2 regions of the Stenotrophomonas sp. 2201_Sma genome follow, and region 2 is predicted to be linked to the other one. Evidence: predicted binding sites of a transcription regulator. Region 2 holds the regulator's gene; the other holds the start of a gene.

Region 1 (11,478 bases), 1.9 Mb from region 2:
GAAGTGAGCGCAGACACGGGACGTTCCTGATGGTTGCCTTGGGCACATAGTACATGCCCCGAGCAACTATATAACGCTGTTTTGCGATCCATTCCGCGCCTTGACGCCTTAAAACGAAAGATTCGTTGCAGTACGGTTTACGTTCTGTTAATTCTGCGTTTAGCGACCAGGGCCCCTGGCTGCAAGGAGAACCAACAGGATGAACGACTGACCGACAAACCACTCAAATCGACTGCAGGGTGCATGCATGAAACACGGAATTCGCAGAAGTGTTCAGGCTCCAGACGCAATCACGCCATTGGCATCCGCAGTAATGGTGGCCCTCGCCACCGCGCTGCTGTCCACCAGCCCCGTTGCCCGGGCGCAGGACAGCGGCACATCGACGACGCCCGACGCGGCCACCACCACCCTGGATACCGTTTCGGTACTGGGCAGCCGCACCAAACCGCGCACGGTGTCCTCGTCGGCGGTGCCGATCGACATCATCAGCGGTGAAGAGTTCCGCAACCAGGGCGCGACCGACGCCCTCGACCAGCTCAAAGTGCTCGTGCCTTCCTTCAACGTCAGCACGATTCCCATCGACGATGCGGCCAGCCTGGTGCGTCCGGCCAACCTGCGTGGCCTGCCGCCGGACAACACCCTGCTGCTGGTCAACGGCAAGCGTTTCCACCGCTCGGCGGTGATCACGTTCCTCGGCCACGGACTGTCTGACGGCGCACAGGGACCGGACCTGTCCGTGTTCCCCTCGCTGGCGCTGGAACAGGTGGACGTGCTGCGCGACGGCGCAGCGGCACAATACGGCTCGGACGCCATTGCCGGCGTGCTCAACTTCAGCCTGAAGAAGCTGCGCGAAGGCGGCACCGCCGAGGTGTTCGCCGGCCAGTACTACGAGGGCGACGGGCTCACCACCCAGTACTCGGCGCAGATCGGCCTGCCGCTCACCGAGCACGGCTTCGCCACCCTTACGGCCGAATGGCGCAACGCCGACGACACCTCGCGCAGTGTGCAGCGCGACGATGCCGCCGCGGCCGCAGCGGCAGGCTATCCCGGGGTGAAAGATCCTGCGCAGATCTGGGGATCGCCGAAGGTGGACGACGACCTCAAGCTGGTCGCCAACCTCGGTTACGACACCGAGAACGTGGAGTTCTACCTGTTCGGCAATTACGCCAAGCGTGAAGTGGATGGCGGGTTCTACTACCGCGACCCCACCGCACGTTCGGGCGTCTACTCCAACGATGGCGGCCAGACATTGCTGGTGGGCAACCTGACCGGCGTGGGCGCATGCCCCACCATCGCCCTGCGCGATGGCGCCGGCAACCTGCTGCCGTACGGCACCGTGAGCGGCGCGGTGGCTGCCCTGCCCGCCAACTGCTTTACCTTCCTGTCCAGCCTGCCCGGCGGCTTCACCCCACGTTTCGGCGGCAAACTGGAAGACGCCTCGGTGTTCGCCGGCGCCAAAGGCACCTGGGGTGAGTGGTACTGGGACGTGAGCGGCTCCTGGGGACGCAACGACATCGAGTTCACCATCTACAACACCGTCAACGCCTCGCTCGGTCCCGACCAGCCGGCCGGGCTGTTGTTCCGCCCGGGTGGCAATACCCAGACCGAAAAGAACCTCAATGTGGACGTCAGCCGGGACATCCCGGTCAGCTTCAGCAGCCAGCCGCTGCGCCTGGCGATGGGTGCCGAATGGCGCGAGGAGAGCTTCAGGATCAGCCCCGGTGACGGCCCGTCCACGGCCATCGGGCCGCTGACCGAGCAGGGCTTCGCGCTGGGCTCCAACGGGTTCAACGGCTTCAGCACGCGCACCGCCGGCACCTTTGATCGTCGCAACTGGGCCGCCTACGCCGACCTGGAAGCACAGCTCACCGAGCGGCTGCTGCTGGCCGGTGCGCTGCGCTACGAGGACTACGATTCGTTCGGCAGCACCACCACCGGCAAGCTCACCGCGCGCTTCGACTTCAACGAGCACTTCGCTCTGCGCGGCGCCTACAACACCGGCTTCCGTGCGCCGACTCCCGGCCAGGCCAACATCAGCCAGATCAGCACCGTGTTCGGCGGTACCGCACTGGAAGACATCGCCACCCTGCCGCCGACCAATCCGATTGCCCAGCTCAAGGGCGCGCAGCCGCTTACTCCGGAAGAGTCCAGGAATGTGTCATTGGGCGCGGTGTGGACCGAAGGTGACTGGCTGGTCACCCTGGACGGCTATCAGATCAAGGTGGAAGACCGCATTGCCCTGAGCACCAGCTTTGCAGTCACTCCGGAGGAGCGTGCGGCGCTGGTGGCCGGCGGCAATGCAGAAGCCGCTTCCATCTCGCAGGTAACCTACTTCGGCAACGCCTTCGATACCACCACCACCGGCGTGGACCTGGTGACCAGCTTCAAGAGCAACGACTTCGGCGGGGTCACCACCTACTCGCTGGCGGCCAACTGGAACCGCACGAAGGTGGACCGCTACGACACCGACTTCATCGACGAAGCGCGCGTGTACAAGCTGGAGAAATCGCTGCCCAGGACCAAGGGCTACTTCAGCATCAATCACCAGCGGCAGATCTTCCACGCCAATCTCCGGTTCAACTATTACAGCAGCTGGTACGAGGATCACCTGGACAGCGGCGTGATCTCCGCCGAGGACGGCGGCCTGCCGATCTACGGGGGCAGCGCGTTGATCGTGGATGCGGAGGTGGGCTGGAAGTTCGATTCGGGCCTGTACGTCAGCGTGGGCGCGCAGAACCTGTTCGACCGTGTGCCGGCCAGCAACCCCTGGGGGGGCGTGGCCGGTGCGCAGTATCCGGTGCATTCGCCCTACGGATTCAACGGCGGGTTCTATTACACGCGGGTGGGCTGGAAGTTCTGACGCAGGTACAAGTGCGCGCAACGGTGGCCATGGAAGGCCCCGTCGCTGGCGCCACCCCACCGGCTTGACCGCAGGCAGGGCGCCCCCGAGAATTACGCGACTAATTCTCATTTGCTGTTGCGCAGGATGCGGGCGGCAGCCCTCCTGGCTTTCATCCCCAGATGTTCAAGAACGTCCTGTTCCAACTGCACTGGCTGCTGGGCATCACGGCCGGCACCGTCCTGGCCATCATGGGCCTGAGCGGCGCAGCCCTGTCTTTTGAAGATGAACTGCTGCGCGCCGCCAACCCCGGCTTCGCCGCCATCGCCGAACATCATGCCGAAGGCCAGCAGCCGCTGCCCCTGAGCGAGCTGGTGCCGATGCTGCAGGCCGACAGCAAACGGCCGTTGCAGCGGCTGCGCGTGGATGCCAGCGGCCAGCGCCCATCGGTGGCCCGTTTCGCCGGCGGCAAAGCGCACTGGGTGTACTTCGACCCCTACAGCGGCGAGCGCTTCAGCGCCCTGCGCGGGCAGGCCTTCTTCGACTTCGTCGAAGACCTGCACCGCCACCTCGCCGCGGGCGAGCGCGGAAAATGGATCACCGGCAGCTGCGCGATCGCCCTGCTGTTCTTCACGCTGTCCGGGCTCTACCTGCGCTGGCCCCGCCGCTGGTGGCACTGGCGAAGCTGGCTGGCCGTGGAATGGAAGCGCAGCGGCCGCGGCTTCCTGTGGAGCCTGCATTCGGTGGCCGGCACCTGGGTGCTGCTGATCTACCTGATGAGTGCCCTGACCGGCCTGTGGTGGTCGTTCGACTGGTATCGCAGCGCGGCCAATGCCCTGCTCGGCGTGGCGCCACCGGCCAAGCAGGTGATCGATGCCGGCGCCGTGCTCGACCTGCGCCGCGTGGAAACGACGCTGTACGCGCAGGCCGGGGTGCGCACCGGTTACATCGACCTGCGGCTGCCCGAGAAGCCCGGCCAGGCACTGAATGTGCGGACCATGGCGGGCGATCCAGCATTGCGCGGCGGCCATCATGACCGCGCGCACGATCTGCTGCAGCTCGACCCTGCCAGCGGTGCGATTCTGGACGCGCGTCCCTACGCGCGCCAGGGCGCTGGCGGTCAGCTGGCCACCAGCGTGTTCGCGCTGCACTCGGGCAGCTACTTCGGGATTCCCGGGCGCATCATCGTGATGCTCAGCAGCCTGGGCATGAGCCTGTTCTTCATCACCGGCTGGCTGCTCTATCTCGACCGTCGCCGCAGCCAGCGCGCCGCACGTGCGCTGCGCCAGCCGCTGCCGGCGGCCGCAGCCAACGGCGCCGCATGGCTGGTGGTGCATGCCAGCCAGAGCGGCCTGGCCGAACAGCTGGCGTGGCGCGCGGCAGCGCAGCTGCAGGCCAGCGGACAGGCGGTGCAGGTATTGCCGCTGGCAAGGATCGACGCGCACCGCCTTCAGGCGGCGAGCCACGCGCTGTTCGTGCTCAGTACCTTTGGTGACGGCGAACCGCCGGATTCGGCACGACGTGCCTCGCGCCAGCTGCTGGGCCGATCCCTGGACCTGGCCACACTGCAGTTCGGCATGCTCGCGCTGGGCGACCGCCAGTACCCGCACTACTGCGCCTTCGGCCGCCAGTTCGATGCGTGGCTGCTGGGCAACGGTGCCCGCGCGAAGTTCGACCGCATCGACGTGGACGCTGCATCGGTCACGGCACTGCGCCAGTGGCAGCAGCAGCTCGGCCTGTTGACCGGCATTGCTGCCGACGACAGCGTGCTGCCGGCGGCCACCCGTATGCACGACTGGCAGCTGCTGGATCGCCAGCAGCTGAACCCGGGCAGCGTCGGTGGTCCGATCTGGCGGATCCGGCTGGCCGCGCCGGATGACGTGCAGTGGCAGGCCGGCGACATCCTGCACATCGCGCCGCGGCACAGCGCCGCGCATGCCCGTGCGGTACTGCTGGCGCATGGACTGGACCCGCTGCAACCGCTGCTGATCGAAGGCGGCACGCAGACCCTGCAGTGCCTGGCCAGCGAACGCGAACTGCCGGACGCGGCCAGTGCGCTGCAGGTGCAGGATGCCGGACGCTGGCTGACGGCCCTGCCCGTACTGCCGGGCCGCGAGTATTCGATCGCCTCGTGCCCGGCCGATCGCGTGGTGGAACTGGTCGTGCGCCTGGTGCACGACAACAACGGGCGCCCGGGGCTGGGTTCGGGCTGGCTGTCGCTGCATGCGCCGGCAGGCGCGCACATCGCCGCGCGCGTGCACCGCAACCCCGGCTTCCATCGCGTGCCGTGCGCACCCATGGTGCTGATCGGCAACGGCACCGGCATCGCCGGCCTGCGCGGCCTGCTGCGCGAGGCGGCACACGCAGGCGAGCACGGCCACTGGCTGCTGTTCGGCGAGCGCCAGCGCGCTCATGACTTCCTGTTCGCCGATGAGGTGAGCGCATGGCAGGCGCAGGGCCATCTGATCCGGGTCGACCTGGCGTTCTCGCGCGACGCAGCGGGCGGTTACGTCCAGGACCGCCTGCGGTCGGCCTGCGATGAACTGCGGGAATGGATGCAGCGTGGCGCCGTGATCCATGTCTGCGGCTCGCTGCAGGGCATGGCCGAGGGCGTGGATCAGGTACTGCGGGGCGCGCTCGGTGACGAGGTGGTGGAAACGCTGCTCGAGAGCGGTCGCTACCGGCGCGACGTGTATTGAGCCGCGCCGCCGGGCTGGACCCGGCGGCGGACGCGATCACGCCGCCGCGCGGGCCTGACGGTCCGGCTGCAGGCGGAACGCGGACACGGCTTCGGCCAGCGCGCGCACCTGCGCCTGCATCTGCGCGGTCGACGAGCCGGCTTCTTCCACCAGGCTGGCATTGCGCTGGGTACTGGCCTCCATCTGCACGATGGCGTGGTTCACCTGGGCGATGCCTGCGTGCTGATCCTGCGAGGCGCTGCGGATGCCGGCGAGCAGGTCCGCCAGCTGCTGCACGCTGCCGACGATCTCGTCCATGGTGGTGCCCGCCTGCGCGGCCTGCACGCTGCCTTGGCCGACGCGTGCCACGGAATCCTCGATCAGCGCCTTGATCTGCCTGGCTGCCTCGGCACTGCGCTGCGCGAGCAGACGCACTTCCGCCGCCACCACCGCGAAACTGCGGCCCTGCTCTCCGGCACGCGCAGCCTCCACGGCGGCGTTGAGCGCAAGGATGTTGGTCTGGAATGCGATGCCGTCGATCAACTGGGTGATGTCCCCGATGCGGTGCGATGCTTCACTGATGCCCTGCATGGTCTCCACCACCTGACCGACGGCCACCCCACCCCGCTGTGCAACCGCTGCAGCCCCCTGCACCAGCGCGTCGGCACGTCCGGCGGCGTCGGCGTTGCGGCCGACGGTGTCGGTCAGCTCATGCATCGAGGCTGCGGTCTCTTCCAGATTGGCCGCCTGCTGCTCGGTACGCTGCGAGAGGTCGTGATGGCCGGCAACGATTTCACCGACACCGCTGTCCAAGCTGGCGGCGGCGCGCTGGATGCGGGTCACGATGCGGCCGAGCTGTGCGACGGTTGCATTGGCGTCGTCGCGCATGCGTGCGAACACGCCCTGCAGCTCACCTTCCATGCGCACGCTGAGATCCCCACGGGCCAACGCCGCCAGCAATGCCTGCAGGTCCCCCAGGTTGGTTTCAAAGGTGGACAGCAGGCGGTTGATGCTGGTGGACAGCGTATGCACGAAACCGTGCTTGCCCTGCAGCGAAATGCGCCCGTGCAGGTCACCCTGCGCGGCAGCGTCGACCAGTGCCGCCACCTCGGTCTCCAGCAGCGTTTCCAGCGCACGGCTGCGCCACTCCAGCGCCACGCCCAGGAACTGGTCGTCATCGACGATGGCATTGGCGATCAACTGATAGCGCACACCGGCATGACTGATTTCCCGCTCCTGGCGGTGGGGCGCGTCGACCAGGCCGGCCAGGGCCGGATGCAGGTCCCGCGCGTCAGTGCCGACCAGCGCGTCGGCCTGCAGGCCCAGCACGTGCCGCAACGCAGGATTGGCGTAGGCCACCTGGCCTTCGGCATCGACCACCATCAGCCCGGTCTGCGCGCAGTCCAGGGCCTGGCGTACGCGCGTGTTGCCACGGGCCATCGCACGCTCGGTCTCGATGCGCGCACGCAGCCGCTGCTGCATGTCCACCAGGCGCTGTGCCAGCTGGCCGATCTCGTCGTTGGCGTTGTGCACGCGCAACGTGGTATCGAGCCGGTCATCGGCGATGTCGCTGGCGAACCGCAGGGTGTCCTGGATCGGCCTGCGCACCGCGCGCAGCACCAGCAGCAGGCTGGTGATCAGCACGCCGGCCACCAGCAGCAGGGTGAGGGCGAACAGCACGCTCATGGTGCGTGCACCGGCCTGCTGCCGCGCCTGCGCCAGGGCCAGCGCATTCACCTGTGCCTGCTGGAAGGCGGCGAGCGCGGGCGCCACGCCGGCAGCCGTCTCCATCAGCGATTGCGTCTCCACGTCAAGGCCGACGCGGGCAGCGGTATAGCCGAGCAGTGCCGACTGATAGGCGTCCATGCCGCTGCGGAGCGCCTCCTGCACGTCGGGCGGCAACCCCGCCAGCGCCAGATCGAACGGCAGCTTCTCTTCGCTGGCGCGGTCGGCATGAGTCGAATCGCCATCGAGCAGCAGCAGCGCTTCCTGGCGCCGCATCTTCTGCAGGTGCAGCGCCAGTGCCGGCCGGTCCAGGCCATTCACCTGCTGCTGCAGGGCATCGGCGGCCTGCTGCAGCTGTGCAGCCAGGCCGGCATCACCACGCCCCATCTCGTCCACACGTTCGAACAGCGCAGCCACTCCCTGCGAGAATCCCTCGGCGGCCTCGGTGAGCGCCTGCAATGCCTTGCGGCGACCGGCATCCATCGGCATCGCCCTGAGCGCCTTCAGATCGACCTGCAGTGCCTGCTGGGCCGCCTGCAGCTGGCTGCGGTCAGCATCGTCGAAACTGCGTGCATACTGGGTCTGCAGGCGACGCGCCTCCGCCACCCGCGTCGCCAGGCGTGCGGCCAGATCGCTGCCACGCTGGTAACTGGCCTGGCTGCGTGCGGCCTGGCTGCTGGCATGGCCGGTCCAGGCATGGACGGCGGCGATCGCCACCAGGCCCGCGCCGCAGACCAGCAGGGTGGCCTTGAGTTTGTTGGCCACGCTGAGTCGATGCGGCTGCAGCCAGACCAGCAGGCGTGGAAACGCCGAGCGCATCGCGATGAGACGGGTGCGCAGGGACCGAAGGGGGACGGCGGCCGACATCACAGACTCCAGGCGGAAGGACGCACCTGTATCGGCCTGACCGGCGGCAACTTTAGGCACATTGCCGATGCCGTGGCACGCACCGTGCCGGTTGCGCTCTTTGTACCGGCCCCAGGCGACGGAGACGTGACACAGCGCCCGCGCTTGACCTCAACCCCGGTTGTGGTTGCACAGTGGGATTGTTCCCACCGGCCGCCCTCGCCATGACCCCGCTCGACGTCCCCCGTTATCTGCAGCGCCTGCAACTGGATGCTCCGCCGTCGCTGGACCTTGCCGGACTGACCCTGCTGCTGCAGCGCCACAACGCCCTGCTCCCCTTTGAAACCCTCAGCAGCCTGCTGCGCGACGCGGTACCGATCGATCTGGACAGCGTGCAGCACAAGCTGCTCGACCAGCAGCGCGGCGGCTACTGCTTTGAACTCAACGGCGGCCTGCTGGCGCTCCTGCAGGCAGTGGGCTTCGACGCACAGCCGCTGAGCGCGCGCGTGCTGCTGGCGGCACAGGACAATGCCCCGACGGCGCGTACCCACCTGCTGCTGCGCGTGCACGTGGAGGGAGAGGACTGGCTGGTCGATGCCGGCTTCGGTGGCCTGACGCCGACGGTGCCGCTGCGGCTGTACGAAACGGCGCCGCAGGCCACGCCGCACGAGTCTTTCCAGCTGCAGCAGCTGGCGGGTGAGGACGACTTCGTGCTTTCCGCCCAGGCGGGCGACGCATGGCGGGCGATGTACCGCTTCGACCTGCGGCCGCCAGCGCCGATCGACAACGTGGTGGCCAACTGGTACGTGTGCACGCACCCGGATTCGGGTTTCCCCGGCCAGCTGCGCGCGTCACTGGCCGGCCCGGACTGGCGGCGCACCATCGGCAGTGGCAACTACACCGAGTACCGCCCCGGGCAGGCGCCGCTCAAGCGTCCGCTGCGCGATGCCGCCGACGTGCGCGACGTCCTGCAGTCGGCATTCGGCCTGCGCGTGCCGGACGATGCGCGGCTCGACCCGGCGATCACCGATTGGCTGCAGCGCTCGCACGCCGCATCACGGTAGCACCGCGCGGCACGGTGCCCGGGTTACAACGTCACCGGCGCCTGCAGCGCAATGCGGTTGCCCTCGCTGTCGCAGATCTCGGCCACCCGCCAGTGGCCGGCATCATGCAGTTGCAGGTAGAAGGCGATGGCGCGAGCCAGGTCGCTGGACGGAATCTCGACATGCGCGATGGGGTTCATCGTCGCAGGATGGCGCCGCCCTGACATTCCGTGCGCATCGTTGCGGGCATGCTGGCCTGCCCACCCTTCGCGGAGCGCTGCATGACCCTGGCCGATCACCGAAGTGCACTGGCGCCACTGGGCCATCTGCGCGTCGCCATCAATCTGGGGAATCCGGTCCTCGCGCAGGGCGACACACGATCGCCGCGCGGCCCCTCGGTGGAGCTGGCCACCGCGCTGGCGCAGCGGATGGGCGTGCAGGCGCGATTCACCTGTCACGATGCGGCCGCATCGGTGGTCGCGGCGGCAGCCGACGACGCATGGGACCTGGCTTTTCTCGCCATCGATCCCGCACGTGCCGACCGCATCGCCTTCAGTGCACCGTATGTGGAGATCGAAGGAACCTACCTGGTGCGCGAGGACAGTCCCGCGCGGCAGGTGGCCGATCTGGATCGCGGTGGGCTGCGTATCGCCGTTGGCCGGGGTGCCGCCTACGATCTGTTCCTGAGCCGGGAACTGCGGCACGCCACGATCGAGCGTGCCGACACGTCGGCGGCGGCCATCGATCTGTTTGACGCACGGCGCCTGGATGCCGCCGCTGGCGTGCGCCAGCCACTGCAGGCCTGGGCACTGCAGCATCCGGGACACCGCGTGCTCGCCGACCGCTTCACTGCGATCCAGCAGGCCGTGGCCGCACCTGCGGCGCGCCCCGCTGCCGCCCTGCGGGCCCTGTTCGACGAGGTCGAGGCGATCAAGGCAGGGCCCCTGCTCGAGGACGCTTTCGCACGTTCCGGACAGGCGGTCACCCTGGTGCGATGACGCAGCAGTGGCCCGCAGCACGCGACAGGTGGCTGCGTGCGCCGGGCCGGATCAGCCCTGCGTCTCCATGTGCCGCGCATGCTCGCTGGCCTGCGCATGCAACCACTCACGGAAGGCGAGGAATCCACGGTGGCGCGCCGAGCGCTGCGGATACACCAGCCAGTGCGGCCAGGCGGTTTTCAGCCGCTGCTCCGACAATGCGACCAGCTGGCCGGAATCCAGCAGCAGGCGCGCGCGCGTCAGCCGGCCCAGGGCCACGCCGACACCATCGAGCGCTGCACGGTGATGCGCTTCCGAATCGTCGAGCACCGCCACGAACCGCGAAGGGGGGCTCTGCCCGATCAGGGCAAACCACGCGGCCCATGCGCCATCCGGATCGCCCAGCAGCGGCCACTGCGCCAGTGGAGCACGGTCGATGCCGCCCATCCGCGCGATCAGCGCCGGGCTGGCCATCGGCACCAGCCACTCATCGAACAGCCGCTCGACCACCAGCCCGGCCCATTGCCCGCCGCCTACGCGCAACGCCGCGTCGAACTGCAGCTGCCGATCGAAATCGACAAGACGTTCGCTGGACTGCAGGTTGATCTCGATCTGCGGGTGTGCGGCGACGAAATGACCCAGCCGTGGCACCAGCCATGCGGAGGCCATCGACGGTACGGCGCTGATCGTCAGCACATGTTCGGCGCGCGCGGCGTAGCGTTGGAACACCTCGTTGATTGCATCCAGGTGCGGCCCGACCCGATCGAGCAGGCGCTGGCCCTCCAGGGTCAGTGCGACCCCGCGCGCCTGGCGGACCAGCAGCGGCTGGCCGAGGCGTTCTTCGAGCTGCCGCATCTGGTGGCTGAGCGCGCTGACGGTCAGGTTCATCGACGCCGCGGCGCGTGACAGGTTGCCCAGGCGCGCGGCAGCCACGAAACCCTGCAGGGCATGGAGGGGTGGGCGGGACATGAGGCTTGAATCCTGTTCAAGTCAAACTTGCGGAAATGTCGCTTTTTACGTCCTCATGCTGCCCGTATCGTTCAATCCACTCAAGTGGAGCGACGATCATGAACATCTTCAGCAGTCTGTTGTTCCTGCACGGTCACATCGCAAGCGCCGAGCTGGCCCGCCGGTTGGCCACGCCGGTGGCCAGCACGACCGGGGCACCGGCAAAGCCGTACCGGAGCACACACCTCGACCGTCCAGCTGCAGCAAAGGTGACTTGCCCCACCTGCCCCGCCCCGCGCTGAGCGCGGCAGCGGCGGGCTTACCAGTGCCGGGGCGCTAATGCCCGTACCAGGCCTGCACATGGGGCGGTAGCGATGGCAGCGGGTCGATGTCCAGCGCGCGATAGCCATCGAGGGTATCGC
Region 2 (11,478 bases):
CTGGTGCGCAAGGAACATGGTCCCGATGCTGTGATCCTGTCCAACCGCCGGATCGAGGAAGGCGTCGAGATCGTCGCCGCAGCCAACTATGACGAGAGCGCGGTGCAACGCGCGCTGGAAGCCTCGCGGCGCGACGTGGCTCCGCCGCCGCCGAAACCGCGCACCGCCGCGGATGCAGTGATCGCCGCGGTCACCCGCCGCCGCTCCACGACACCGGCCCAGCAGCCGGTGACCGCCACCACATCGGCCGTGGCCGCCCTCGCCCGCGCGGCCGTCGGTGCCACCGGCCGCACCCTGGACAGTGCGGACGAGATCGTGCCCACCCGCGGCAGTTCCGGCTTCGCTGCCACCCTGGCGCGTGCCACCGTCAACGATCCGGCACTGCCGGAGCAGATCTTCGCGCCGTTCGCGAGCGCCGTCGTGGCTCCCGCACCGGCGCCCGCCAACCGCGCCCGTTTCCTGATCGACCCGCCGCAGGACGAGCATCACGAATCCCCCGCGCCGGCAGTGCTGCCGCCGCCGCTGCCGATCACCGCTGCGGCCACTGCGCAGGCCGAGTCCGTGCACCCCGAGCCGCCGTACGCGCAGGACGTTGCCGAGACCACGCCAGCCCCTGCCGCTGCCGCTGAAGCGGAGACCGCGCCGGCCCCGGCGCCGCTCCTTGCCCCGGCGCCGGTACTGACGGTGGTTGCACAGGACGATGCCGAGATCCGCCAGCTGCGCCACGAAGTGGCCGGCATGCGCCAGGTCATCGAGCGCGAGATGAACCGCTTCACCGACGAGCGCCTGCGCGGCTGCCCGGTGCGGGCAACCGCCCTGGACCTGATGGACGAGTACGGATTCGATGCCGGGCTGGCCCGCGATGTGGCCATGCAGATCCCGCTGGAAACCGAAGCCCACCGGGGCCGCGGGCTGATGCTGGGCCTGATCTCGCGCAGGCTGCCGATCGCGCCGGTCGATCCGCTGGAAGAAGGCGGCGTGATCGCTCTGGTCGGTCCAACCGGGGCCGGCAAGACCACCACCATCGCCAAGCTCGCCTCGCGCTTCGCCGAAAAACACGCGCCGCGCGACGTGGCCCTGGTCACCACCGACACACTGCGCATCGGTGCCCGCGAGCAGCTGTACGGCTATGGCCGCCAGCTCGGCATCGCGGTGCATGAAGCCAACAGCGGTACCGACCTGGACCAGCTGCTGGAGCGCCTGAAGGACTACAAGCTGGTGCTGATCGATACCGCCGGCCTGGGCCCGCGCGACCGCGCCCTGACCGCGCAGCTGCAGTGGCTGCGTGCCGCCCGCCAGGTCCGCACTCTGCTGGTGCTGCCGGCCAATACCAGCTTTGGTGACATGGACGAGGTGGTGCGCCGCTTCGGCGCGGCCAACCTGCAGGGCCTGGTGCTGAGCAAGCTGGATGAAACCGGCCGCTTCGGCAACGCCCTGTCAGTGGCGGTAGACCACGCGCTGCCGATCACCTGGGTGACCGATGGCCAGGACGTTCCGGACGACCTGCACCGGGCCAGCGCGGCCAATCTTGTACTTCGCCTTGAAGATTTGCGCCGAGCGGCCGATATGCCCTGCAACCCGGAGTTGAACCATGCCGTCGCGTGAGTACGCCAAGCTGACCAAGACCTTCCCGCTGTCGGCCACCCGCAGCGAGCCGCTCGGCCCTGTGCGCACCATCGCCGTGACCGGCGGCAAGGGCGGCGTCGGCAAGACCAACGTCTCGGCCAACCTGGCCGTGGCGCTGGCCGGCATGGGCAAGCGCACGCTGCTGCTCGACGCCGACCTGGGTCTGGCCAACATCGACGTGATCCTGGGGCTGAATCCCACCCACACCCTGGCGGATCTGGTCGCCGGCCGCTGCTCGCTGGAAGACGTGATCGTCGAAGGTCCGAACGGCGTGCTGGTGGTGCCGGCCGCGTCCGGTCGGCGGCACATGGCCGAGCTGGCCCCGGCCGAGCACATCGGCCTGGTGAACGTGTTCTCCGAACTGGAACGCGAGCTGGACATCATGGTGGTGGACACCGCCGCCGGCATCACCGACGGCGTGCTGACCTTCTGTCAGGCCGCACAGGACACGGTTGTCGTGGTCTGCGACGAACCGGCCTCGATCACAGACGCCTACGCACTGATCAAGGTGCTGTCGCGCGAGCGCGGCGTGGACCGCATCCAGGTGGTGGCCAACATGGTGCGCGACCCCAACGAGGGCCGCGTGCTGTATGAAAAGCTGACCCGGGTCTGCGAGAAGTTCCTTGCCGATGTCTCGCTGAACTACCTGGGCTGCGTGCCGCAGGATGACTGGCTGCGCCTGTCGGTGCAGCGCCAGCAGCCGGTGGTGAAGGCCTATCCATCCAGCCCGGCGGCGCTGGCGATCACCGAGATCGCCCGTCGCACCGCCCGCTGGCAGGCCCCCACCGAGCCACGCGGTGGCGTTGAATTCTTCCTCGAGCGCATCCTCAAGCAACGCGGGGTGGCAGCATGAAAGGCGCGGCCCAGTACAGGGAAGTCCAGCGCTCGGCGGCGACCGAGGTCATCGCCCAGCACTCGGACCTGGTGCGGCGCATCGCCCATCACCTGGCCGCACGCCTGCCGGCCAGCGTCGAAGTGGACGACCTGATCCAGGCCGGCATGATGGGCCTGATCGAAGCCTCGCGCAGCTACGACGCCGACCAGGGTGCCTCGTTCGAGACCTATGCCTCGATCCGCATCCGCGGCTCGATGATCGACGAGATCCGCCGTGGCGACTGGGTACCGCGCTCGGTGCATCGGCGCGCCCGCGATGCGGCCGCCACCATCCGCCGCCTGGAGCAGACCACGGGCCGTGCAGCCAGTGCCACCGAGGTGGCGGCGGCCATGGACATGCCACTGCCCGAATACCTACGGCTGATGGAGGACGCCTCGCGCGGCCAGGTGCTGAGCCTGGAGTCGCGCATCGAAGACCAGGGCGAGCTGGACACCGTCGCCCAGGGCGGACCCACACCGCAGCAGGTCCTGGAACGTGGCGAATTCGGCCGCGAACTGGGCAAGGCCATCGGCCATCTGCCCGAACGCGAACAGCTGGTGCTCTCGCTGTACTACGAGCAGGAGCTGAACCTGAAGGAGATCGGCGCGGTGCTCGGCGTGAGCGAATCGCGCGTCTGCCAGATCCACGGCCAGGCCGTGCTGCGCCTGCGCGGCCGGCTGAAGATCTTCGAGGCTGCGGATGCCGGGCTTGAAGAATGAACATGCCTGCGGCGGCCACGGCCACCGCGGGCGACTGAACAACAAAGGAACTCCGCTTTGAACAAGAACATGCGCATCCTGATCGTCGACGACTTCTCGACCATGCGTCGCATCGTCAAGAATCTGCTGGGCGATCTGGGCTTCACCAACACCGCCGAAGCCGAGGACGGGCATGCCGCACTGTCGATGCTGCAGAGCCAGCCGTTCGACTTCGTGGTCACCGACTGGAACATGCCGGTGATGACCGGTATCGAACTGCTCAAGGCGATCCGCGCCGATGCCAAGCTCAAGACCCTGCCGGTGCTGATGGTCACCGCCGAGGCCAAGCGCGAGCAGATCATCGAAGCGGCGCAGAGCGGCGTGAACGGCTACATCATCAAGCCGTTCACCGCGCAGACGCTGGAAGAGAAACTGGGCAAGATCTTCGAACGCCTGGCGGCCAGCGCCTGATGGACGCCACGGTCGACAAGAACGCTCTCGCCCTGCGCCTGCAGGAAGCCCTCGACGCGCTCGAATCCGGCGACGAGAGCGCCTGGCGCCAGCGCATCGACGCCCTGGTGGCCGCACGCACGCAGCCGATGATGAGCGGCCTGTCACGGCTGGCCCGCGAACTGGGCCAGGCCCTGGGCGAACTGCCGACCGTCCCCAGCGAGGCGGGCGAGCTGGACGACGCCTGCGCGCGCCTGGACCATGTGGTGGCGATGACCGAACAGGCCACGCACCGCACCCTGGACCTGGCCGAAGAGTGCCGCAGCCTCACCGAACAGCTGCGCGCCGAAGGCCTCCAGCCGGGGCAGGATGCGCAGCTGGAACGCATCCGCCACAACCTGACCGAGATTGCCCTGACCCAGAGCTATCAGGACCTGACCGGACAGATCATCCGTCGCGTGGTCGGCATCGTCCGCCGCGTGCACGAAGGCTTTGGCGCGCTGGGCCTGCCACCGGAGCAGCATCGCACCGATCCGGCGCTGGCCGGACCGGCACTGAAGGGACTGGACCGCCACGCGGTCTCTCAGAACGACGCCGACGACCTGTTGTCGGACCTGGGACTGTAAGCATGAGCGCGGTATCCGACGACATCACCGCCGATTTCATCATCGAGGCACAGGAAATCCTGGATCGCCTCGGCGAACAGCTGGTGTCGCTGGAACAGGCGCCGCAGGACGCCGACCAGCTCAACGCCGTGTTCCGTGGCTATCACACGCTCAAGGGCGGCGCCGGCTTCCTCGGCATCACCGCCATGGTCGAGCTGTGCCATGCCGCCGAAGAGGCACTGGGCGCCGCCCGCGCTGGCCAAGCGGTGCTGCAGCCGCATCACTTCGATGCCGCACAGCAATCACTGGACTACCTGCAATCGATGCTGGATGCCGTGTCTTCCGGCAACGAACCCGGCTATGCCCCGCCGGACCTGATCGCCCAGTTCGACGTGCACGGCACTGCTGCGCCGGCTGCTGTCGCCCCCACAGCAGCCGCGCCCGCTGCCGGTGACCTGATCACCGACGACGAGTTCGAGGCCCTGCTCGATCAGCTGCACGGCAGCAACGCCCCCACCGCGGTGGCGACGCCGGCCAAGGCCGACGATGGCCTGATCAGCGAGGATGAGTTCGAAGCCCTGCTTGACCAGCTGCACGGCGGCGCCGCCCCGGGCGCGAAACCCGTGACTGCCCCGCCGGCGCCTGCACTGCCCGCACCGCGCCCCGCGGCCGCCGCGGTCAAGCCCGCGGCCAACAAGCCGGTGGCCGAGGCCGAGCACACCGTGCGCGTGGATACCAAGCGGCTGGATGCGATCGTCAACCTGATCGGCGAGCTGGTGCTGTCGCGCAACCGGCTCAAGACCCTGCGTGCGCGCCTGCGCGACGAGGAACTGGACCGCGCCGTGTCGACCCTTGACATCGCCACCGCGCGCCTGCAGTCGGCAGTGATGCGCACGCGCATGCAACCGGTCGGCAAGGTGTTCTCGCGCTTCCCCAAGGTCGCCCGCGATGTTGCCCGCTCGCTGAAGAAGGAAGTGGACCTGGAGCTGGTCGGCGCCGAAACCGAGCTTGACCGCAACCTGGTCGAGGCCCTGGCCGACCCGCTGGTGCACCTGGTCCGCAACGCCATCGACCATGGTGTGGAGATGCCCGATCTGCGCGAAGCACAGGGCAAGCCACGCATGGGCCACGTGCGTCTGTCGGCCCAGCAGGAAGGCGACTACGTCAGCATCGAGGTGCAGGACGATGGCGCCGGCATCGATCCGGAAAAACTGCGCGCGAAAGCACGCGAAAAGGGCTTGATCGACCCGGAGGCGGCGGCCCGGCTGAGCAGCGAGGAATGTCTGCACCTGGTGTTCCTGCCCGGCTTCTCCACCAAGCAGCAGGTGACCGACATCTCCGGCCGCGGCGTCGGCATGGATGTGGTGCAGTCGCGCATCCGCGAGCTCAGTGGGCAGATCCAGATCCAGTCGGAACTGGGTCGGGGCAGCCGCTTCCTGATCCGCGTGCCGCTGACCCTGGCGATCCTGCCAACCCTGCTGGTGCAGGCCGGCGAGGACGTCTATGCGCTGCCGCTGGCGCGCGTGATGGAAGTGCTGCATGCACCGCGCACCTCGCTGGGCTGGTTCGATGGCCGGGCGGTGCTGGATCGTCGCTCGCACACCCTGCCGCTGGTCGATCTGCGCCAGTGGCTGGATGTGACGCCGGCCGCCTCGGCGCTGCTCACCATCGTGGTGCTGCAGGCCGGCGAGGCGCGCTTCGGCCTGGTCGTGGACCAGGTCCGTGGGCGCGAGGAAGTGGTCATCAAGCCATTGCCGAAGGCCCTGCGCGGCCTGCGCGGCTACGCCGGTGCGACGCTGATCGGTGATGGCCGGATGGCCCTCATCCTCGACGTGGATGGCCTGCGATGACGCTCGCCGGGCCATGCCTGGCGAACCAGAAACTGTGACTACCGTCTGTACGCGATCGACCGGTGTCTCAAGTCCCATTCACACACGCCGATACCGGACCCATGGATAGACTCAGCCTCATCGGACTCTTTCTCGCCCTGGCCTCGCTGGTCGGCGGCAGCATCCTCAAGGGCGCCGGACTGGCGTCCCTGTGGTCGCCTGCGGCGTTCGTGATCGTCATCGTCGGCACCATCGCTGCGATCCTGCTGCACACCGCACCCGCCGTATTCAGGCACGCCTTCCGGATCGTACGCTGGGTCGTGCGCCCGCCGCACAGTGATCGTCGCGAGCTGATCCAGCAGATCGTCGAGTGGAGCAACATCGCCCGCCGCCAGGGCCTGCTGGGCCTGGAAGCGCAGGTGGAAGCGCAGCAGGATCCGTTCCTGCGCAAAGGCCTGCAGCTGCTGGTCGACGGCGTCGAGCCCGAATCGATCCGGCACATGCTGGAGATCGAGCTGGGCAGCCAGGAACACCGTGACCAGGCCGCTGCCAAGGTCTTCGAGGGCATGGGCATCTATGCGCCGACGCTGGGCATCATCGGTGCGGTGCTGGGCCTGATCGCCGTCATGAAGAACCTGGCCGACCCCAGCAAGCTGGGGCATGGCATCGCCGCCGCCTTCACCGCCACCATCTACGGCATCGCGTCGGCCAACCTGCTGTTCCTGCCGATCGCCGCCAAGCTGAAGGGGGTGATTGCCCACAACAGCCGCGACCGCGAGATGGTCATCGAAGGCCTGATCTCGATCGCGCAGGGCGAGAACCCGCGGAACATCGAAACCAACCTGTCCGGCTTCCTGCACTGACATGGCCCGCCGCAGACACCACGAAGAGCACGCCAACCATGAAGCATGGGCGATCCCCTATGCCGATCTGATGACGCTGCTGCTGGCCTTCTTCGTGGTGATGTATGCGATCTCCTCGATCAACGAAGGCAAGTACCGGATCATGGCCGATGCGCTCACCGATGCCTTTGGTGGCGCGCCGCGCACCATCAATCCGGTGCAGGTCGGCAACAAGCAGGTGCAGGGGGGCGGCTGGGACAGTCCTTCGGTGATCAAGTCCGGCACCAAGATCGGCCCGTCCGCACCGGCACCCTCGCACGACCCTACCCTGCTGCCGGCCATGGCCTCGCAGATGCGCATGCCGGTCTCGGTGCACGACCAGCAGCAGATCGCCCGTGCCGAGCGCCAGCTCAGCAGCATCGCCGACCGGTTGACCGCCGCGCTGTCGCCGCTGATCGAGCGCGGCATGATCAGCGTGCGCCGCACCGAGCTGTGGATCGAAGTGGAGATCAACAGCGACATCCTGTTCCCGACCGGCTCGGCGGCGCTGGACGTGCACGCGCGCGGCACGCTGTCCAGCCTGGCCGGTGTGCTGCGCGACGTACCCAACAGCGTGCGGGTGGAAGGCCACACCGACAACGTGCCGATCGCCACCGCCACCTTCCCCTCCAACTGGGAACTGTCGGCCGCGCGGGCCGCCAGCGTGGTCCACCTGTTCGCCGACCAGGGCCTGCAGCCCTCGCGTCTGGCCATGGTCGGCTACGGCCAGTTCCGCCCGCGCGAGGACAACGACAGTGCGCAGGGTCGCAACCGCAACCGGAGGGTGATGGTCATCATCCTGGCCGATACCTCGCACTCGGTCGACCCGCTGGGCCAGCGCCTGAACGCCGCCAACGGCGCGGCCGACCCGTCCGCCGGGCCTGCGGCAACACCCGCCACAGTGCCCTCCCCGTCCCCCATCGCACCGGTGCAGTTGCCACCGGTGCCGGCTGGCAGCCGTGTCGGCGCCGCCGCTCCCCCGGCAATGAAGGAGTAAACCCATGCGCATCTGGGCAGTCGCCAACCAGAAGGGCGGAGTCGGCAAGACGACGACCACCCTGGCCCTCGGCCGCAACCTGGCCACGCAGGGCCATCGCGTGCTGCTGATCGATCTTGATCCCCACGCCTCGCTCAGCCGCGCCTTCGGCGTGCCGGTGGACCCGCCACCGACCGGCGTACTTGAGCTGTTCAGCGCACCTCCGGCCGAGCTGTCCAGCCTTTGCCACACCAGCAGCCTCAGCGGCCTGGACTACGTCTGTGCACAGCCGGCACTGGCCACGCTGGAGCGCCGCAGCGCCAACCAGCCGGGCCTTGGCCTGGCGCTGCAGAACGCGCTGGCACGGCACCAGGGCCAGCACGACTACATCCTGCTGGACTGCGCGCCCACACTCGGCCTGCTGATGATCAATGCGCTCGCGGCAGCGGACCGCCTGATCATTCCGACGCAGGCCGAGCCGCTGGCACTGCACGGGCTGGACGGCATGGTGCGCACCGGTGAGATGGTCGAGCGCTCGCGCCGGCGCCCGCTGCCGATCTCGATCCTGCCCACCCTGTTCGACCGCCGCACCCGCACCGGCAACGAATCACTGCGCAGCATGCAGGACCGTCACGGCGCACGCGTCTGGGAGGATGCGATTCCGATCGACACGCGGGTCAGCAACGCGGCCGGCCTGACCCTGCCGAGCGTCGGCGAGGACTATCCCGGCCGCGGGCTCGCGGCCTACCGTCGCGCGCTGAACTGGATCCTTGGCGAGGATGCGCGCGCGCTGGAGCAGGCCGCATGAACACCACCGGCGTGCTGGACGACTATCTGGACGAGCTGCTGGGCGAAGCGATCGCCCCGGTGGCGGCCAGCCCCGATGCAGGCAACACGGCGCTTCCGGCGGCGATCGCCGAACGCGAGCCGACCTGGGACGATCTGCCCGATGAGGTGATCTACGAGACCGACGGCGCGGAAAGCCCGTTGCTGGCCCACACCGACAGCCCCGCGCTGCAGGCTGCCTTCGAGGCCGCCGCCAGCGGCGACGGGGTGGATCCGGTGGCGCCCGCGCGGATCGTGCCCCCGGCACCCGCCGCTGCGCCGCCGGCAGCGGCTGCACCGCCGCGTGTCGCCCTCGAAGCACCCGCCGCCAGCCGCCCTGCCAGCTGGCAGGAACTGCAGGCGCAGGCCCATCGACCCGCCAACAGCCCGCATCCGCAGCACCGCCGCGCGAACGAGCGCACCTCGCGCTGGCTGCGGATGCGCTGTGGCAGCCAGGCCTATGCACTGGAACTGCTGAAAGTGCAGGAAGTGGTACTGCCGGTGCCCCTGCTGCCGCTGCGCGGCACTGCGCCGGCGATGCTGGGGATCATGAACCTGCGCGGCCAGGTGGTGCCCGTGATGGACCTTGGGCTGCACCTGGGCGCAGCGGCGGCCGAGGACGACGCACAGACCCGCATCGTGGTGCTGGAGGAAGACGGCGAGACCATCGGCCTGCGCGTCTCGGCCGTGGAAGACGTCGCCAATCTCACTGATTCGCAGATCGAGCCACCGGATACCGCCCGCATCTGCCAGATCTCCAACGACCTCTTCCGTGGTGTGGCCCGCGTCAGCCAACGGCCGATGATCCTGCTCGACGCCACCCGCCTGCTCAACTGAGGCGGGGGCCACGCGTTGCCCGGGCCCGTCGGAACGGGCACGCAGGGCCTCACCGCCCCCTAAAGAACCCCTGGCGGGTGCCGATATGGATGACGGAACCGTTTGTCCGGAGCAACGATGAGCACTGTCGAACTGGGTGAGGATCTCGGCATCGAGACCAGCACCGAGCTCAAGAACCGCCTCGCCCCGCTGGTAGCGCAGGTTGGCGAGCTGACCCTGGATGCAAGCCAGGTCGGCCGCGTCCACACCGCCGCCGTGCAGGTGCTGTGTGCATTCGTGCAGGCACGCCGCGAGGCGGGCCTGGACACCGGCTTCCACGGTTGCACTGCAACCTTCCGTGACGCCGCGCGCCTGCTGGGCGTCACCCAGGCCCTGGGCCTGGACGTACCCCATGACAACCTGAAATCTGTGGAGAACGCTGCATGAGCGCACGTATCTTGGTGGTGGACGATTCGGCGTCGATGCGCCAGATGGTGTCCTTCGCCCTCACCTCGGCCGGTTTTGCCGTCGAAGAAGCTGAAGACGGCGCGGTCGCGCTCGGCCGCGCGAAGGGACAGCGCTTCAACGCGGTGGTCACCGACGTCAACATGCCGAACATGGACGGCATTGCGCTGATCCGCGAGCTGCGCCAGCTGCCGGACTACAAGTTCACGCCGCTGCTGATGCTGACCACCGAGTCCGCCGCCGACAAGAAGTCCGAAGGCAAGGCCGCCGGCGCCACCGGCTGGCTGGTCAAGCCGTTCAACCCGGAACAGCTGGTCGCTACCGTGCAGAAAGTGCTGGGCTGATCGCCCCGCACCGTTCCCCTTCTTCGCTTCCGGATCACCACTGCATGAGCATGGACCTGCAACGCTTCCACGCCACCTTCTTCGAAGAGAGCCGCGAAGGCCTCGACGCGATGGAGGCCGGCCTGCTGGCCCTGGAGTCGGGGCAGCAGGACGCGGAGATCATCAACTCGGTGTTCCGCGCCGCCCACTCCATCAAGGGCGGTGCCGGTACGTTCGGCTTCGATGCCATCGCCGCGCTCACCCACGTACTGGAAACGCTGCTGGACGAGCTGCGCGCCGGCAAGCGCGCGCTGGAAGGCCACGCGGTCGATGCGATGCTGTCGTCCGTGGATGTGCTGCGCGCCCTGCTGCGCGAGGCCGAGCACGGCCAGGCGGCCGATCCGGCGGCCGTCGCCGCGGTGAAGGCGCGGCTGGAGGCAGTGCTGTCCGGCCAGCCGGCAGCCAGCGCCCCGGCCGCGGCTGCCGCCGCAGCACCGGTGGACGATACGCCCGAAGCCTGGCAGATCGGCTTCACCCCCGCGCCCTCACTGTTCATGAGCGGCAATGATCCGCTGCGCATCATCCGCGAACTGGAACATCTCGGCTCGCTGCAGGTCGCTGCGCGGCTCGAACGCCTGCCCGGCTTCGCCCAGCTTGACCCTCTCGAAGCCCATCTTGCGTGGGACCTCGGCCTGGTCGGCAAGGTGCCGCGCAGCAAGATCGAAGACACCTTTGCGTGGGTGCTGGACGACTGCGAACTGGACATCCGTCCGGCCGCGCCGCCGAGCCTGGCCACCCGCGCCCCCGATACAACAGCCAACGCCCCTTCCACGCCCGTTGCTGCAGTACCCCCCGTTGCCGCCGCCCCTGCCGCCAGTGGCACCCCTGGCACCAGCCAGGATGCGGAAACCTCGATCCGCGTCAGTGTCGACAAGGTGGACGCGCTGATCAATCTGGTCGGTGAACTGGTCATCACCCAGGCCATGCTCAAGCAGGTCTCGCATGCGCTGGATCCGGTGCTTGCCGAGAGCCTGTTCGCCGGCCTGGATCAGCTCGAACGCAACACCCGCGACCTGCAGGAAGCCGTCATCGGCGTGCGCATGCTGCCGG

Evidence for each region. Region 2 encodes FliA, which starts transcription of late flagellar genes. Its sites were predicted from a motif close to TAAAGTTTNNCNNNCNNNGGCCGATAA; they were not measured.
Region 1: the regulator FliA is predicted to act here: its motif matches at 8,138-8,164, upstream of ACZLIF_RS18495 (methyl-accepting chemotaxis protein).

What each region holds. Positions count from the first base shown of each region.
Region 1 is NZ_CM151329.1:4,015,989-4,027,466, forward strand. It holds gene ACZLIF_RS18480 (bifunctional helix-turn-helix transcriptional regulator/GNAT family N-acetyltransferase) at 1-17, opposite strand, end outside; gene ACZLIF_RS18485 (TonB-dependent receptor plug domain-containing protein) at 314-2,860, shown strand; gene ACZLIF_RS18490 (PepSY domain-containing protein) at 3,022-5,538, shown strand; gene ACZLIF_RS18495 (methyl-accepting chemotaxis protein) at 5,575-8,109, opposite strand; gene ACZLIF_RS18500 (arylamine N-acetyltransferase family protein) at 8,313-9,152, shown strand; gene ACZLIF_RS18505 (VOC family protein) at 9,176-9,331, opposite strand; gene ACZLIF_RS18510 (transporter substrate-binding domain-containing protein) at 9,413-10,129, shown strand; gene ACZLIF_RS18515 (LysR substrate-binding domain-containing protein) at 10,181-11,077, opposite strand; gene ACZLIF_RS18520 (GIY-YIG nuclease family protein) at 11,393-11,478, opposite strand, start outside.
Region 2 is NZ_CM151329.1:2,123,313-2,134,790, reverse strand. It holds gene flhF (flagellar biosynthesis protein FlhF) at 1-1,605, shown strand, start outside; gene ACZLIF_RS09960 (MinD/ParA family ATP-binding protein) at 1,592-2,479, shown strand; gene ACZLIF_RS09955 (RNA polymerase sigma factor FliA) at 2,476-3,219, shown strand; gene cheY (chemotaxis response regulator CheY) at 3,277-3,669, shown strand; gene ACZLIF_RS09945 (protein phosphatase CheZ) at 3,669-4,274, shown strand; gene ACZLIF_RS09940 (chemotaxis protein CheA) at 4,277-6,103, shown strand; gene ACZLIF_RS09935 (flagellar motor protein) at 6,205-6,945, shown strand; gene motD (flagellar motor protein MotD) at 6,947-7,960, shown strand; gene ACZLIF_RS09925 (ParA family protein) at 7,965-8,747, shown strand; partial or broken gene ACZLIF_RS09920 (chemotaxis protein CheW) at 9,167-9,601, shown strand; gene ACZLIF_RS09915 (STAS domain-containing protein) at 9,719-10,027, shown strand; gene ACZLIF_RS09910 (response regulator) at 10,024-10,389, shown strand; gene ACZLIF_RS09905 (chemotaxis protein CheA) at 10,434-11,478, shown strand, end outside.